One region of the Pseudoalteromonas sp. G5_S1_54_S4 genome, then DNA from elsewhere that is predicted to be linked to it. Evidence: predicted binding sites of a transcription regulator. Region 1 holds the regulator's gene; the other holds the start of a gene.

The links. The regulator sigma-54, encoded in region 1, starts transcription at its own class of promoters, with help from an activator protein. The targets are predictions, from matches to a motif close to GTTGGCACGNNNNTNGNNT.
Region 2: fliE (flagellar hook-basal body complex protein FliE) is a predicted target of sigma-54. The motif match lies at 5,708-5,726, and genes of this name have one in related genera.

What each region holds. Positions count from the first base shown of each region.
Region 1 is NZ_JBQKUL010000048.1:11,650-19,159, forward strand. It holds gene mgtE (magnesium transporter) at 1-793, opposite strand, end outside; gene ACTRWE_RS15725 (HPr family phosphocarrier protein) at 933-1,205, opposite strand; gene rapZ (RNase adapter RapZ) at 1,225-2,067, opposite strand; gene ptsN (PTS IIA-like nitrogen regulatory protein PtsN) at 2,087-2,539, opposite strand; gene hpf (ribosome hibernation promoting factor) at 2,544-2,831, opposite strand; gene ACTRWE_RS15745 (RNA polymerase factor sigma-54) at 2,858-4,357, opposite strand; gene lptB (LPS export ABC transporter ATP-binding protein) at 4,692-5,417, opposite strand; gene lptA (lipopolysaccharide transport periplasmic protein LptA) at 5,414-5,953, opposite strand; gene lptC (LPS export ABC transporter periplasmic protein LptC) at 5,943-6,497, opposite strand; gene kdsC (3-deoxy-manno-octulosonate-8-phosphatase KdsC) at 6,494-7,045, opposite strand; gene ACTRWE_RS15770 (KpsF/GutQ family sugar-phosphate isomerase) at 7,046-7,510, opposite strand, start outside.
Region 2 is NZ_JBQKUL010000027.1:44,777-52,286, forward strand. It holds gene fliJ (flagellar export protein FliJ) at 1-407, opposite strand, end outside; gene fliI (flagellar protein export ATPase FliI) at 407-1,741, opposite strand; gene fliH (flagellar assembly protein FliH) at 1,760-2,563, opposite strand; gene fliG (flagellar motor switch protein FliG) at 2,567-3,607, opposite strand; gene fliF (flagellar basal-body MS-ring/collar protein FliF) at 3,600-5,315, opposite strand; gene fliE (flagellar hook-basal body complex protein FliE) at 5,336-5,668, opposite strand; gene ACTRWE_RS11620 (sigma-54-dependent transcriptional regulator) at 5,826-7,250, opposite strand; gene ACTRWE_RS11625 (sensor histidine kinase) at 7,247-7,510, opposite strand, start outside.

The DNA.
Region 1 (7,510 bases):
AACTGTGCTCAGCGTCTTCACGAATAACATCAACGATATCATCAATGGTGATCCGCCCAAGCAAGTGTGCGTTGTCATCAACAACCGGTGCCGATATCCAGTTATGACGCTCAAACAATTGTGCAACTTCGCTCTCATCCATTGAAATAGGAATAGACTCACAGTCTTCATCCATTAACTCATGAACAATTTTTTCAGGGGGATTAGTTAATAAAGTACTCAGCGATAGGGCGCCTAAAAAGCAGTTATTTTCATCAACCACATATAAGTCATCTGTACCCTCAGGTAATTCGCCGCGTAAGCGAATATAACGCAGTACCACATCTAGAGTCACATCGGGGCGAATAGTAACGGTATCTATATTCATCAATGCGCCAGCAGAGCGCTCTTGATACGATAAAGCCTGCGTTGCACGTTCTCTATCTTGAATATCCATAGCGCTAACAACATCTTTATAAACGGTGTCAGGTAGGCTACGTAGTACTTCCCCTAAGTCATCATGGCCCATGTCTTCGGTTGCGGCAGCAATGTGCTCGGGTGCCATTTGCGCAATAATGCCCAAACGTACATCTTCAGACAGCTCTTCAAGCACATCACCTTGTACATCAGGATCAACAAGCTGCCAGAGCATACGGCGAATTTTATGCGGGGATGATTCTAAAAGAAGTGCGGTATCACAAGGCGCCGTTTTTGCCAGCATGCGTCTAACTTGAACAAATTGACCACTATTTAGTGACTTAGTCACCTGTTTTAGTTGTTGTAGTGGAATATCTTGTTCTAAAGCTTCAGGCATTGGCGTCCTTAATTAAATTGTATTACATGCTGGAAGGGTATAAATGCTATTCAATTTTAGTTTATCTTACTTTATGTGAGCAAACTAACTCAACCACTATTAACATAAGCTTAGGATGATGAGTTAATAATGAACTTTTTTATTCTTGCTCATTAAATCGTTGGTCGATGAGTTCACCTATTGCGCTAAGTGCAGGCTCAGCGTCGGGGCCTTCGCATACCACCTTAACTTCTTTGCCTTGGCTGCTTTCGAGTAACATAAGTGCCAGCACGCTATCGCCAGCGGCTTGTTTGTCATCCTGAAATAAAGTGATTGTGGCATCAAATTGCACAGAAAGCTGAGCTAATACTGTCGCCGCTCTAGCGTGTAATCCTAATTTGTTTTTTATTAAAAATGTATTTTCTAACCGCATTGCATGTTCTCACTCGGTATTATTCTTGTTCTCGGTGGCGAATTTTTACATTAGGATGGCTCATTGCAAAGCTTTCACCAATGGTTTGCGCTAAATAAACAGAGCGGTGTTGCCCACCGGTACAGCCAATTGCAATGGTTAAGTAGCTGCGGTTATTTCGTTCTAAATGCGGCAGCCATGTTTGCACAAATGTTTGAATTTGCCATGTAAATTTTTGCACTATGCTGTGACTTGCTAGGTAGTCTTTTACTGGTTGATCCAGCCCAGTAAGTGGCTTAAGTTCAGGCTCCCAATGCGGGTTTGGTAAAAAGCGGGCATCGAATACGTAATCTGCTTCTTTAGGGATGCCATGTTTAAAACCAAATGACTCAAAGGTAATGATCAGTTGTTTATCTTTTTTACCGAGTATTTTTTCACGAATAGACTCAGCAAGCTGATGCACACTTAAATCTGTGGTATCAATCATATAATCAGCACGATTAATCAATACATCAAGCAGTTGTTTTTCTTTTTTTATGGCTAAATCAAGCGGCAAAGAATCAATAGATAAAGGGTGAAGACGACGCGTTTCTGAAAAGCGTTTTATTAATGTTTGATCGTCACTGTCTAAATAAAATACCGTTGGTTTAGTAAAACCAGGTAAATATTCGAGTATTTCATTAAACTGCTGTTGCTCTTTAGGTAAGTTACGCACATCAACACTCACGGCAATTTTATTATAACTGTCGGAAACGCTGCGCACTAATGATGGTAATAAATTAAGAGGAATATTGTCTACACAATAATAGCCTAAGTCTTCCACAACGCGTAACGCCACAGATTTACCTGACCCTGAGCGACCGCTTATAATTATTAATTCCATTTATCACCTTTCTTTATTACTACGGTTGACTGACGATAACCTGATACAGTTCGCTATCCGATTTGGCGGCGCGTAACTGTTTACAAAATTCTTTATCATTGAGCTTATCAGCAATCGTGGCTAGCGTCTTCAAATGCTGCTGATTATCGCCATCGGGAACAATTAACGCGACAAAAATGTCAACCGGTCGGTTATCAATCGCATCAAAATTAATAGCTGTTTCGCTCACTAAAATCAAAGCAAGGGGCTCTTGAGCACCACTCATGCGACCATGTGGAATAGCAATGCCTCGGCCAATGCCTGTACTTCCAAGCTTTTCTCTTGCAGTTAATGCATTAAGAATATCTTGTTGTGTTAAATAGGGCAGCTTATTGTGAGCCAATTCACTGATAAATTCTAAAATTCTTTTTTTACTATTAAAAAGGACCGCAGCTTTACTGCAGTCCTGACAGATAAGTGAGCTTAGTTTCATAGTGTTAGTGTCGAGCAAGTTTCTCTTTGTGTTTAATTACTTGACGATCTAGCTTGTCAATGAGCGAGTCTATAGCGGCATACATATCTTGATGCTCAGTAGAGGCAAAAATCTCAGCGCCACTAACATGAACGGTTGCTTCAGCTTTTTGGTTTAGTTTTTCTACATCGAGAATAACGTGCACATTCGTTATGTGATCAGTGTGCCTCTGTAACTTCGAAAATTTACTATTTACGTAGTCTCTAAGCGAGTCGGTAATATCTACATGGCGACCAGTTAAATTCAGTTGCATAAACATTTTCCTCTTTGTTGTACGCCTTAAATCAAACTTTTACGTTGATTAGACGGGGGAATAGCTAGAGATTCGCGATATTTTGCAATGGTTCTCCTCGCTACTTTAATTCCTTGCTCTGCCAATATATCTGCAATTTTACTATCACTCAATGGTTTAGCTGAGTTTTCTGCAGCGATTAATTTTTTAATTAATGCACGTATTGCTGTTGATGAACATTCGCCACCATTTTCAGTACTTACATGGCTTGAAAAGAAATATTTAAGCTCAAAAATGCCACGTGGTGTATGCATGTATTTTTGCGTAGTAACACGCGATATAGTCGACTCGTGCATTTCCACCATTTCAGCCACATCGTTAAGCACCATAGGCTTCATAGCCTCAGGACCGTGTTCAAAAAAGGCCTGTTGCTGTTGCACAATACAGTTGGTTACTTTAAGTAGCGTGTCATTTCTACTTTCTAAGCTTTTTATAAACCATTTAGCCTCTTGTAAGTGCGAGCGAATAAACTGGCTATCACCACTTGATTTAACCGTACGCGACATAGCTGCATATTGGCTATTTACTCTGATCTTAGGCATGCTATCTGGGTTTAATTCAACTACCCAACGACCTTTAACTTTTTTAACCGACACATCAGGAATAACGTATTCAGACTCTTCTCTAACAATAGTGTCTGCCGGTTTTGGGCTGAGCGTATGAATCAACGTCATGATTTCTTTAAGCTCATCTTCTTTAAGCTTTGTTTTTTTCATCAACGTGCGATAGTCACGTGCAGCAAGTAAATCAATATGATCGGTTAAGATCATTTTTGTTTCGTTTAAAAAAGGTGTGTCTTTATCAAATTGATTTAGCTGAATACACAAGCACTCTTGTAAACTACGCGCGGCTATTCCCACTGGATCAAATAGTTGAATACGCTTTAGTACCGCTTCTATTTCGTCAAGTTCAACTTCATCTTCGCCGTCGTTTTCTTGGTTAAAGCTTTCTAATATTTCTTCACAGCTAAGGGTTAGAATCCCTGAGTCGTCCACAGCTTCTACAATTGCAATAGCTATCGCTTCATCGGTAGGACTAAACGGCGTCAGTTGAAGCTGCCACATTAAATACTCATGCAGCGTTTCAGTCGAAGAGCCTTGATAAATAGATTCATCTTCTGGCATTGGGCCCGATGAAGAGGCAGGCGCAGCGCTCATATATTCATCCCAAGTAACATCCATAGCCATATCATCGCTAATGGTGTCTTTGGTCATTGCTTCGCCGCTATCTTGCTCATACTCGCTAGGTTTATCGTCAGCTGAGGCACTTAGCGTTAAGTCATCGTTATCGGCTTTTTGTTCGTTTTTACCTGCAGTGTCTTCGCTGTAATCGTGTTCTTCAACTTCAAGCAAGGGGTTGCTATCGAGCGCTTCTTGAATTTCTTGCTGGAGATCCAATGTACTGAGTTGCAATAAGCGAATTGCTTGTTGCAACTGTGGAGTCATTGTAAGTTGCTGGCCCATGCGCAGCTGTAATGATTGCCTCATGTATCTCTAACAATCCTTTTAAATTACGGTCTGTTGACCTTTACGGATTAAAATTTGTTCAAACTAGGGGCGGTTTAATTGCGGCGCGAGGTTTGTAACCTAGTGGGCTAAGTCAAAACCGAGCAACAAAGAGTAAATCGTCCCTAGGCAGAACCCGAAGGGCTGCGCCTGTTTGGCATTGATGCTGCGTTATCGCCTATTTATGGGGAATACCACACCACATAGGCTCTGCCTTGCCTAAATACCAAACAGACTGCTGCAAATTCAACCTTGAAAGGTCAACAGACCTAAGTATGATTAATCTTAGCAGATGCTTAGTGGAATAACACACATATTAGAGCTTGAACTGCTCGCCCAAATAAACATCGCGTACTGTTTTATCGTTTAATACGTATTCAGGAGTGCCTGATGCAATTAACTCCCCATGAGAAACTATGTAGGCTTTTTCACAAACATCAAGTGTTTCGCGCACGTTATGGTCTGTAATAAGTACGCCAATGCCACGGTTTTTAAGATGCTCTATAATCTTTTTAATATCTAATACTGAGATAGGATCAACCCCCGCAAAGGGTTCGTCTAAAAGGATAAATTTAGGGTTTGCTGCTAACGCGCGAGCAATTTCTACGCGGCGACGTTCACCACCTGATAAAGCCATACCTTGACTATCGCGGATATGCTGAATGCTAAATTCATCAAGTAAATTATTTAAGGTATCTTCGCGTTGTTGTTTATTTAATTCTTTACGTGTTTCTAAGATAGCCATTAAGTTTTGATAAACAGTCAGCTTTCTAAAAATAGACGACTCTTGCGGTAAATAACCAATCCCTAAACGCGCTCGGCTGTGCATCGGTAATAAAGTAATATCTTTATCATCAATTGATATTTTGCCTTTATCGCTAGGCACAAGGCCTACAATCATATAAAAAGTGGTGGTTTTACCTGCACCATTAGGGCCAAGTAACCCCACAATACTGCCAGCTTCAACCTCTAGGCCAACGTTTTTTACAACTTCACGACCTTTGTAGCTTTTAGCTAATAGCTCTGCTTTTAATGTGCTCATGGTTGGCCTTTATCATCTTCTTTTTTATTTTCAACAGGGACTAAAATAGTGTGTACACGGTCTGTTGAGTTTTCGTCTTTTTCTGCGCTAATTAACTGCTGCTCGATATCGTAAGTGATACTTTTAGCTGTTATTTTTTGACCTGCTTGAGCAATGCTTGCATCGCCGATTAAGGTTAAAAAACGCAGCGACACATCGTAACGCACTTCATTAGCACTGGCACTCATTATGGTGCCATCAGCTTGTGTTTCTTCAAAATATGCAGGGCTGCCTGTGGCAATTAATAACTGTTTGTTATCGCCTAGGTCATCGCGTTTATGCACTTCTAAACGGTCAGCTGTGATACGGCGATTACCATGAATAATTTCAACATTTTTCTCAAAAATGCCTACGTTTTCTTTTAATTGACCTTCTTGCTTATCTGCACTAATTGAAATTTGATTAGCAGCGGGGGCTTCAGCAGGTTTAGCACCATTACTGTTAAAAGCAATTAATAGTGAGGGAACAATTAAAATTTTAAATAGGTTATTGGTCATAATATAGGGTTCGCGTATGGTTAATAAGTTTAATCACCTCGGTTTTTAAATCGGCCTCAAGGCCTTTACCTGTGATTTTTAAATTAGGTCCTGTAATAACGACAGGCTGCTGTGATTGCATGGTTAATAGTTTTATATCAACATTGATGGTCTGGGCGGTGATCGTATCGATCATGGCGTTATCTACTAAGTTTTGAGCGGTTACATTACCTTCTAACACCAGTTGACGGTCGTCGTAGAGGGTGGCTTCATCGGCGTTAATACGCCATGTTTGCTGATCATTGTATAAAGTGAATATAGGCTTTTCAAAAAAGGTAAAACCGAGTTGTTGATACAACTCCATTTTTACCGCAGTTATCTTATGGCTCACTTTACCTTGTTCATTATAAGCCGTTTGTTTTAGCTCAATAGCGGTATAATCAGGCTTAGCAATAACTTGTGTTTCTTCGCTTGCAGTAATATCAACCTTAGTAAAATAAGGATACCAAAGCCAAACCATACAGCTTATGAATAAAACGCTCAGTATAATGCGCGCTACATTCATGAACTCGTTCCTTGGCTGGTTAGTGGCTTGTTATTTTCGAGCATAAGTAAGTCTGTCAGCTCTCTTACCGCACCAAAACCGCCTGGCAGTTGAGTTACATAATGTGATAAACGTTTAATAAGTGGATGAGCATCGTTTACGGCAACCGCAAAACCGACTTGCTCCATTACTGGCATGTCTGGGCCATCATCACCTATATAAGCAATTTGCTCATCGCTAAGCGCTAACTTTTGTTTTAATTCTTGATAGGCTATGAGCTTGTCTTCTTGGCCTTGGTATATATGTTGTACGGTTAAACTGCTCATGCGTTGCTGCACTATATGAGAATGGCGCCCAGTGATCACGGCTACTTCAAAACCGCTGTTAATCAGGGCTTTGATACCAAATCCGTCTTTGGTGTTAAATGCTTTGAGTTCTTCACCTTGGTTTCCAAGGTAAATACGGCCATCAGAAAATACACCATCAATATCACAAATTAATAGCTTTACTTTTTTTGCGCGCGCCTTTGCATCATCACTTAGCGGTTGATAGAGATCTTCAAATTGCATTTATAGCACTCCCGCTTTAAGTAAGTCTTGCATATTTAGTGCGCCAATCGGTTGATTATGCTCATTAATTACAATTAAACCATTAATACGTTTTTGTTCCATAATATTTAACGCTTCAGCCGCGAGCATCTCTTGCGTGGCTGTAGTACACGACTTGGTCATCACAACATTAATTTCAGTGCTATGAATGTCAATACGTTGCTCTAAAATACGGCGTAAATCGCCATCGGTAAACAGGCCTGATAATTGCTGGTCACTATCAACAATAGCGGTCATGCCGAGTCCTTTGGCCGACATTTCAATTAAGGCATCTTTAATCGTTTGCGTCTCGTTAATGATAGGCGTATCAGCACCACTGTGCATAACATCTTTAAGAGTTAAGAGTAATCGCTTGCCTAAGCTACCACCAGGGTGCGATAGTGCAAAATCATCAGCAGTAAAGCCGCGTGCTTCTAATAATGCCAC
Region 2 (7,510 bases), on a different contig from region 1:
AATTCATCGAGCATTTTTTGCTCACTTTTAGCGGCCAACATATCCGCTTTTATCTGTTGTTTTTCAATTAACTTAGCAACCGCTTTCGCTTTTACTTGTTGCTTTAACCACAAGGTTTTACGCTGGCTAACCACCTGCTTTGCAGTGTTAACAGTGCTTGCTTGTTGACGTATCGCTTCTTCAATCTTAGCAATGAATGCATGATACTGACTAAATCCGGCACTTGATAAACCCGACTGCCCCTTAATATGAAGTTGCTGCGTGTATTCAAGTCGAAAGTCATTTAAGCCCTGCAGCTTTTGCTGATTTACTTGCAAATTTTGATTAGCTTGCAAGTAGCTCATGCGCAACGTTTCTTCTTTTTCGTTTTCAAGCCTGAGCAACAAATGCAGTTTATTTTTTGCCATTATGCTTGTCCTAATAATTGCGCGAGCCCTTGAAGGCCATCATCATAGCTAATCACATCACGCATCCCTTGTTGTAAAAATGCGTTCACTCTTGGCATCATGTTTATTGCCTGATCGAGCATTTGATCACTGCCTTTTTGATAAGCGCCCAAGGTGATCATGTCTTTGTTCTGTTGATACATTGAATACACTTGCTTAAGCACCCGAGCTTGTTGCATGTGCGATTCAGACACCACTTGAGGCATAACTCGAGAAATCGATTTTTCTATGTCAATGGCAGGATAATGGCCGCTGTCGGCTAAATCACGCGATAAAACAATATGTCCGTCAAGTATGGCACGTGCAGCATCAGCAATCGGGTCTTGCATGTCATCGCCTTCACTCAGTACGGTAAAAAAGGCAGTAATAGAGCCTTGCCCTTCCCCGCCATTACCCGCTCTTTCCACCAGCGCAGGTAATTTAGCAAATACTGAAGGTGGGTAACCTTTTGTTGCAGGGGGCTCACCGACGGCAAGGGCGATTTCACGCTGTGCCATAGCATAACGCGTCACCGAGTCGAGTAATAACAATACGTTTAAACCTTGATCTCGAAAATACTCTGCAATGGTTACCGCACTTTCGCAGCCTTTTAATCGCATTAATGGTGAGGCATCAGCGGGGGCTGCAACAACAACTGAACGTTTACGCCCTTCAACACCCAGTATTTCTTCAATAAATTCTTTTACTTCTCGACCACGCTCACCGACTAAACCCACTACAATCACATCGGCTTCACTGCCTCGGGTCATCATGCCTAATAATACTGATTTACCCACACCAGAGCCTGCAAATAAGCCCATGCGCTGGCCTTGGCCGACAGTAATCACCGAGTTAATAGCACGTACCCCCACATCCATAGGCTTACTAATGGGGCGTCTTGCAAGAGGGTTTATTGCATTTTGAGCAAATTTGAGTGTATGTTCTGCATTAATTTTACCTAAGCCATCTAAAGGTCTGCCTAAGCCGTCTACCACTCGACCAAGTAAGCTCATGCCAACAGGCAAACCTGTGTCATTAACTTGGGGGATAACTCGCGCACCAGGAAGTACGCCTGAAATGTGGTCGTTAGGCATTAAATACAAAGTTTGATCGTTAAATCCAACAATTTCAGCGTCAACAAAGCCGTTCATTGTTTCAATTTTACATTGGCTGCCTACCGGAGCGCGCAAACCTTTGGCTTCCAGTGTTAAACCAACCACACGCGTTAAAACTCCCGCGACTGCAGGCGCTGGAATTTTAATATGTCGTTGGTATTGAGATAAGCGTTCGCTTAATGAAGTATCGCTCACAGACATGACACGCCAATAAAAAAGTTAGATACCACTATTATGCAAAAAGCTATCCAACGTTTCTTTGACACGGGTTTTCAAGGTCATATCTAAAGATGATAACGTTGTTTTAACTTCACAACCGCCCCGCTCTAGAGTGGGTTCTGCAATTAATTGCCAATGATTATCTTCAATAGCTTGTTCACCATAACTGGCTTTTATCAGCGTTAAGTCATCTGGATGAAGATGAATTCGAACTTTTTCTTGTTCTGCATTAAGTGCATCAATGCTTTTTTTCAAAGTATGTAAAATAATATCAGGTGATGTTTTTACTTCTTGATAAATAATCGCTTCACTGAGCATAGTGGCTAGCTGTACCAGCTGTTTTTCTGCTTGCTCGTCCACTTTTTTAAGCGGGTCGCTTAAACTATCTAGTAAGCCACGCAGGCTGGTCAACTGCTCATCAATTAAGGGTTTAACGTCTTCTTGGCCTTGTGTTTTACCCAGCTCTACACCTTCTTTGTAACCCGCCTCTTTACCCTCGGTTACGCCTTTGTCAAAGCCATCTATATAGCCTTGTTCGTGCCCTTGTTTAAGGCCTTCTTCGTAGGCATCTTGGCGAATACGCTCCAGCTCTACCATAGTTAATGAAGGCAGCTCTGGTTCTTCCGGTTCTTCTACTTGTTCTTTTGCTATTTCTTTACGGTATAGCTCGGCTAAGGGTGTGCCATAAGCCGTAGAGCGATTGCGAAAGCTTCGCTCATCGGGAGCAACATCAGGAATTGGCCAATTTTTTAATAACTCATCAGCTTCATCTGCATGTAACGGGCGACCTTTAGAGTGACTCATAGGTTATAAGAACTCCTCACCACCGCCACCACCAAGCATAATTTCACCTGAATCAGAAAGGCGACGTGCTGTTGATAAAATTTCTTTTTGCGCCGCTTCTACTTCACTAATGCGCACAGGAGCCATAGCTTCTAAATCATCAGCGAGCATTTCAGCGGCACGTTTTGACATGTTACCCAAAATTTTCTCTTTAAGGGCATCGTCGGTCCCTTTAATGGCTTTCATTAATACATCTTGCGGCACTTCACGCAGGATTGCTTGAATGCCTCTGTCGTCTACATCCATTAAGTTTTCGAAGACAAACATTAAGTCTTGAATTTGTTGCGACATTTCTTCGTCATGCTCACGGATTGAATCCATTAACTGCCCTTCAACATTGGTATCGAGGTAGTTCATGATATCTGCCGCAGCTTTTAAGCCACCCATTTTCGCAGCTTGTGCACCCGCTTGACCGGCAAATTGTTTTTCCATAATTTCATTCAATTCTTGCAATGCTGCCGGTTGTACTTCTTCTAAATTAGCAATACGCATGGTTAAATCGAGGCGCACTTTTTCAGGAAATTGCGCTAAAATTTCAGCCGACTGTTCAGGCTCTAGGTAAGAGAGAACAATTGTTTGAATTTGTGGATGCTCATTACGAATAATGTTAGCCACCTGTTTAGAGTCCATCCATTTTAATGAATCAAGGCCTTTAGCGCCTGAACCCATCACTATTTGGTCTATCAAGCTGGCGGCTTTATCTTCACCTAATGCGGCTGTAAGTGCTTTTTTGATGAAGTCTTCAGACTGAAAACCTATCGTACTAAAGCTTTGAATTTGTTCAATAAATAAATTATGAACCGCGCTAATTTTAGCTTGCGACAAATCATCGATTGCCGCCATGGCCATACCGACCTTTTGCACTTGTTTTGGCTCTAAGTGCTTTAGGATTTGCGCTGCATCTTCTTCAGTTAAGCTCAGCAATAATATCGCGGCTTTATCTACACCATCAAGTTTATCAACATCAAACGCTTGAGGTAGTTGTTTTTGTTCTTGATCAGTCATCTTCTGTTAACCACGCTTTCACTACTTGTGATGATAGTTCTGGTTCATTGGCTACAAGGGCACGAACCGCTTTGAGTAAGTCTTCGTCGCCGTGTAGGTCTGGTAAGCGTAGTGTACCATCGCTTGAGAAGCCAACAGAAGCAGAATCAAAGTCATTATTTAGCATATCTAATGTGCTGTCACCAAGATCAACACCTGAACTAAGAGAATCTTCATCGTATTCTTCAAGTGTATTATCTGGGTAGATTAAGCGTTTAAGCATAGGTTTAACGACAGCTAAAATCAGTACAATAATAACCAGTGCACCTAATACTAAGCGCATCATTTTCATAAACCAATCTTGTTCCCATAAAGGCAACTCAAAATCAAGCGCTGAGTCTTCACGAACAAATGGTACGGTCACTACTTCAAGTGCATCGCCACGTTGCATATCAAAGCCTACGCCACCTTGTAACAAGCGACGAATATTTGACAGGGCTTCAACCGAGCGTGGCGTCATAGTTGTTTCACCATTTTCACCCACCGTAGGCAGGTAATCAACCGCAACAGAGACGCTTATTCTGCGGATCACTCCAGTTTGCTGACGCTTATGTGAAATAGTGGTATCGAGTTCATAGTTACGAGTGGCTTCTTTGTGAGTTCTACTCGGTGAGGTTGCAGTGCCTGCACCGCCCGCCATCGCATCTTCAGGAATAGTTGAGTTAACTGGTGGCTGATTAGTCAGCGCGCCTGGAATACCAACCGCTAGGCCACCAATATTATTTTCTTCAAAGGTCGTTTCACTTCTTACCGCAGGTAAATCTGGGTTGTAACGTTTTTGTGTTTCTTCTACCGCACTAAAGTCCATACTTAAATCTACTTGTGCGGTGTAATTACCTAATCCAACCACGGGGATCAAAATACTGTCGATTTTTTCTAGGTATTCTTGCTCACGTTTACGTTCTATATCGTATTCTTTACGCGAGCGTGCAGCTAAAGAGGTTTGCGAGCCTGAATTTAATAAACGACCATTTTGATCGGTCACAGTAACGCGCGAAGGCTCAAGCCCTTGTACCGCTGAAGCTATCATATCAACAACCGAGTCAACTTCTTCGCCATCTAGAGAGCGACCGCGTTTAAGAGTAAGTACAACAGTCGCAGAGGGTTTTTTCTCTCTACGGGCAAATACATTTTCTTTGGGAATAGCTAACAATACTTTGGCGCGAGTAACATTATTTAGCTCTTCTATAGTACGGGCAAGTTGTTGCTCACGGCCATGTTTAAGGCGCTCACGTTCTAAACGTTGGCTTACCCCAAACCCCATGTCTTGCATAATAATGTCGCTACCTGATGTAGGCCCTTGATCTAAACCTTCACGGGTCATCAATAACTTGATATTTTGATATTCAGTTTCATCCACCGAGACCACATTGCCATCAAGTTGGTAGTCAATTTTTTGTGCATCTAAAAAGTCGAGTGTTTCTATTAACTCTTCAGTTTGCATTTTACCTAAAGGGCGCATATCTGGCTGACGAGCCCAAATAATAACGAAAATAGCAATGGCTAAACAAATAGCTAATGCAACAATCAGGGTAATTTGACGTAAAACATCAACACCGCCAAGGGCACTGAAATAGCCTGATTTTTGCTCTTGTTGATCTTCGTTTTCACTTTGCTCCATCATGCCATCAGCAAGTGCCAGATCTGTAGATTGATTAGATTGCGCCACAATAATTCTCCACTACCTAATTAAACAGGCATGTTCATAATTTCTTTATAAGACTCAACAAGCTTATTACGAACCTGTACCGTAGCTTCAAATGCCACAGAAGACTTTTGCGAAGCAATCATAGCCTCGGCAAGTGACACGCTTCTGTCGCCATTCTCTACCGCTTTTACTTTTTGCCCTGCGTCTTGCTGAAGTTCATGCACTGTATTAAGGGCATTACTCAACATGTCACCAAACTGTGCTGTAGAGGTTGATTGCACTTGCGTTGGCAAGTTATTAACTTGATTACTACGTGTGGCCTCTGCAGCCATTGATTGCATTTCTTGAAATAAAGCACTGTTTTGAATTTTCATAATTGTCTCTGATAATGCAGTAAACTCTTAAAGAGAATAAAGCACAAAACATGCCAAAAATTAAAATCAATTAAAACAACGCTTTAAGTAAAATAATTAAGCAGTCAGAGTTTTGACAGCCCTAAATTCAAGTGATTGAACTTAGGGCTTATGGGGGTTATGCTGGGAGGGAAATACCTAAATCACGCATTTGTGCTAATTTGTAGCGTAAAGTACGCGGGCTAATACCTAAGGTTTCGGCGACCTCTTTACGTTTTCCTTGGCAGCGTGCCAAGGTTTCTAAAATAATACGATGTTCTTTATCTTTAAGCTCATCTTTGTAACTACCAGTATCGACGGCTAACAAATCATTTTTTTGCTCATCTGCAGGCGCTGCTTTTTCATCATAATAAGCGTTACTGAGACTACTTTTTACAGGCTCAATGTCAGCTTTAGTTTCTGCCACAAAATGCGTTGGAGCTAGATTTTCGATAAAAATAGCATGCTCATCAATACTATTCCCACTGCGTAAAATTAATGCTCGCTGAATAACGTTATCTAGTTCGCGTACGTTACCGGGCCAGCTATGGCTAAGCAGTTTTTGCTCTGCACTGCTATCTAAATACGCCATTGGCTCTTTGCTTTTACTTAAGTGACGTTCAATCAAATGTTTAGCCAACACTATAATGTCCCCTGGGCGCTCACACAGTGGTCGCCACAGCAGTGGGAAAACATTGAGTCGATAGTATAAATCTTCGCGGAACTGGTTTTCAGCAACCGCTTCTTTTAACTCTCGGTTACTTGTGGCAAGCACACGTACATCCAGTGCAATGGTTTTACGACCACCTAAACGCTCAACTTCACGCTCTTGTAGTACACGTAACAGCTTGGCTTGCAGGCCTAAATCCATTTCGGTGATTTCATCAAGTAAAATAGTACCGCCCTGTGCTTGTTCAAACTTACCAGGGCAAGCTTGAATAGCACCGGTAAACGCGCCTTTCTCATAACCAAATAAAGTGGCTTCGAGCATATTTTCAGGAATAGCAGCACAGTTAATCGCAACAAACGGTTCATTACAGCGTTTTGATTTGTCATGAATATAACGCGCCAGTACTTCTTTACCAGAGCCACTTGGCCCAAGCACCATCACACTGGCATCTGAACGAGCAACTTTATTAGCAAGTTCGAGTAATTGAATACTACTAGGATCGGCGACAATGGGCCCGTCTGTTTCTTTTTCTTTTTCTGGTAAGTAACGACTCACCATATTCAATAGCACTTCTGGTGCAAATGGCTTAGCCATATAATCAATCGCGCCTAAACGCATAGCCTCTACAGCATCATCAATAGTGGCGTAGGCCGTCATCATTAGTACGGGTAAATCAGGGTAATTTAATTTAATACTACGTAATAAATCCAAGCCGCTCATTGCGCCCATTTGTACATCACTGACCACCAATGAAAATGCTTCTTTTTTTAGTAGCACCATGGCTTGCTCGGCACTATTGGCGGCCATACAGGCTATACCTGACATTTCAAGCGTATCAATTAATGCTTCACGAAGTCCGGCGTCATCTTCTACAACTAAAATAGTGTTACTCATTGTGACTCCCCTAATTTAGATGTGACACTAATAGGTAGCAACATACTAAAAATTGCTCCCCCTTGTGGGTTGTTGTTTGCTTCAACACGTCCCTGATGTGCACTGGCCACTGAACTTACAACGGCAAGTCCTAAACCAGTACCTTGACTTTTAGTGGTATAAAAGGGTTCAAATATTTTTTCGCTTTGCGCTAAGTCAATCCCAGGGCCATTATCACTAACACTAATGCGGACATAATCAGGGTCTTGCGTATCACGCAA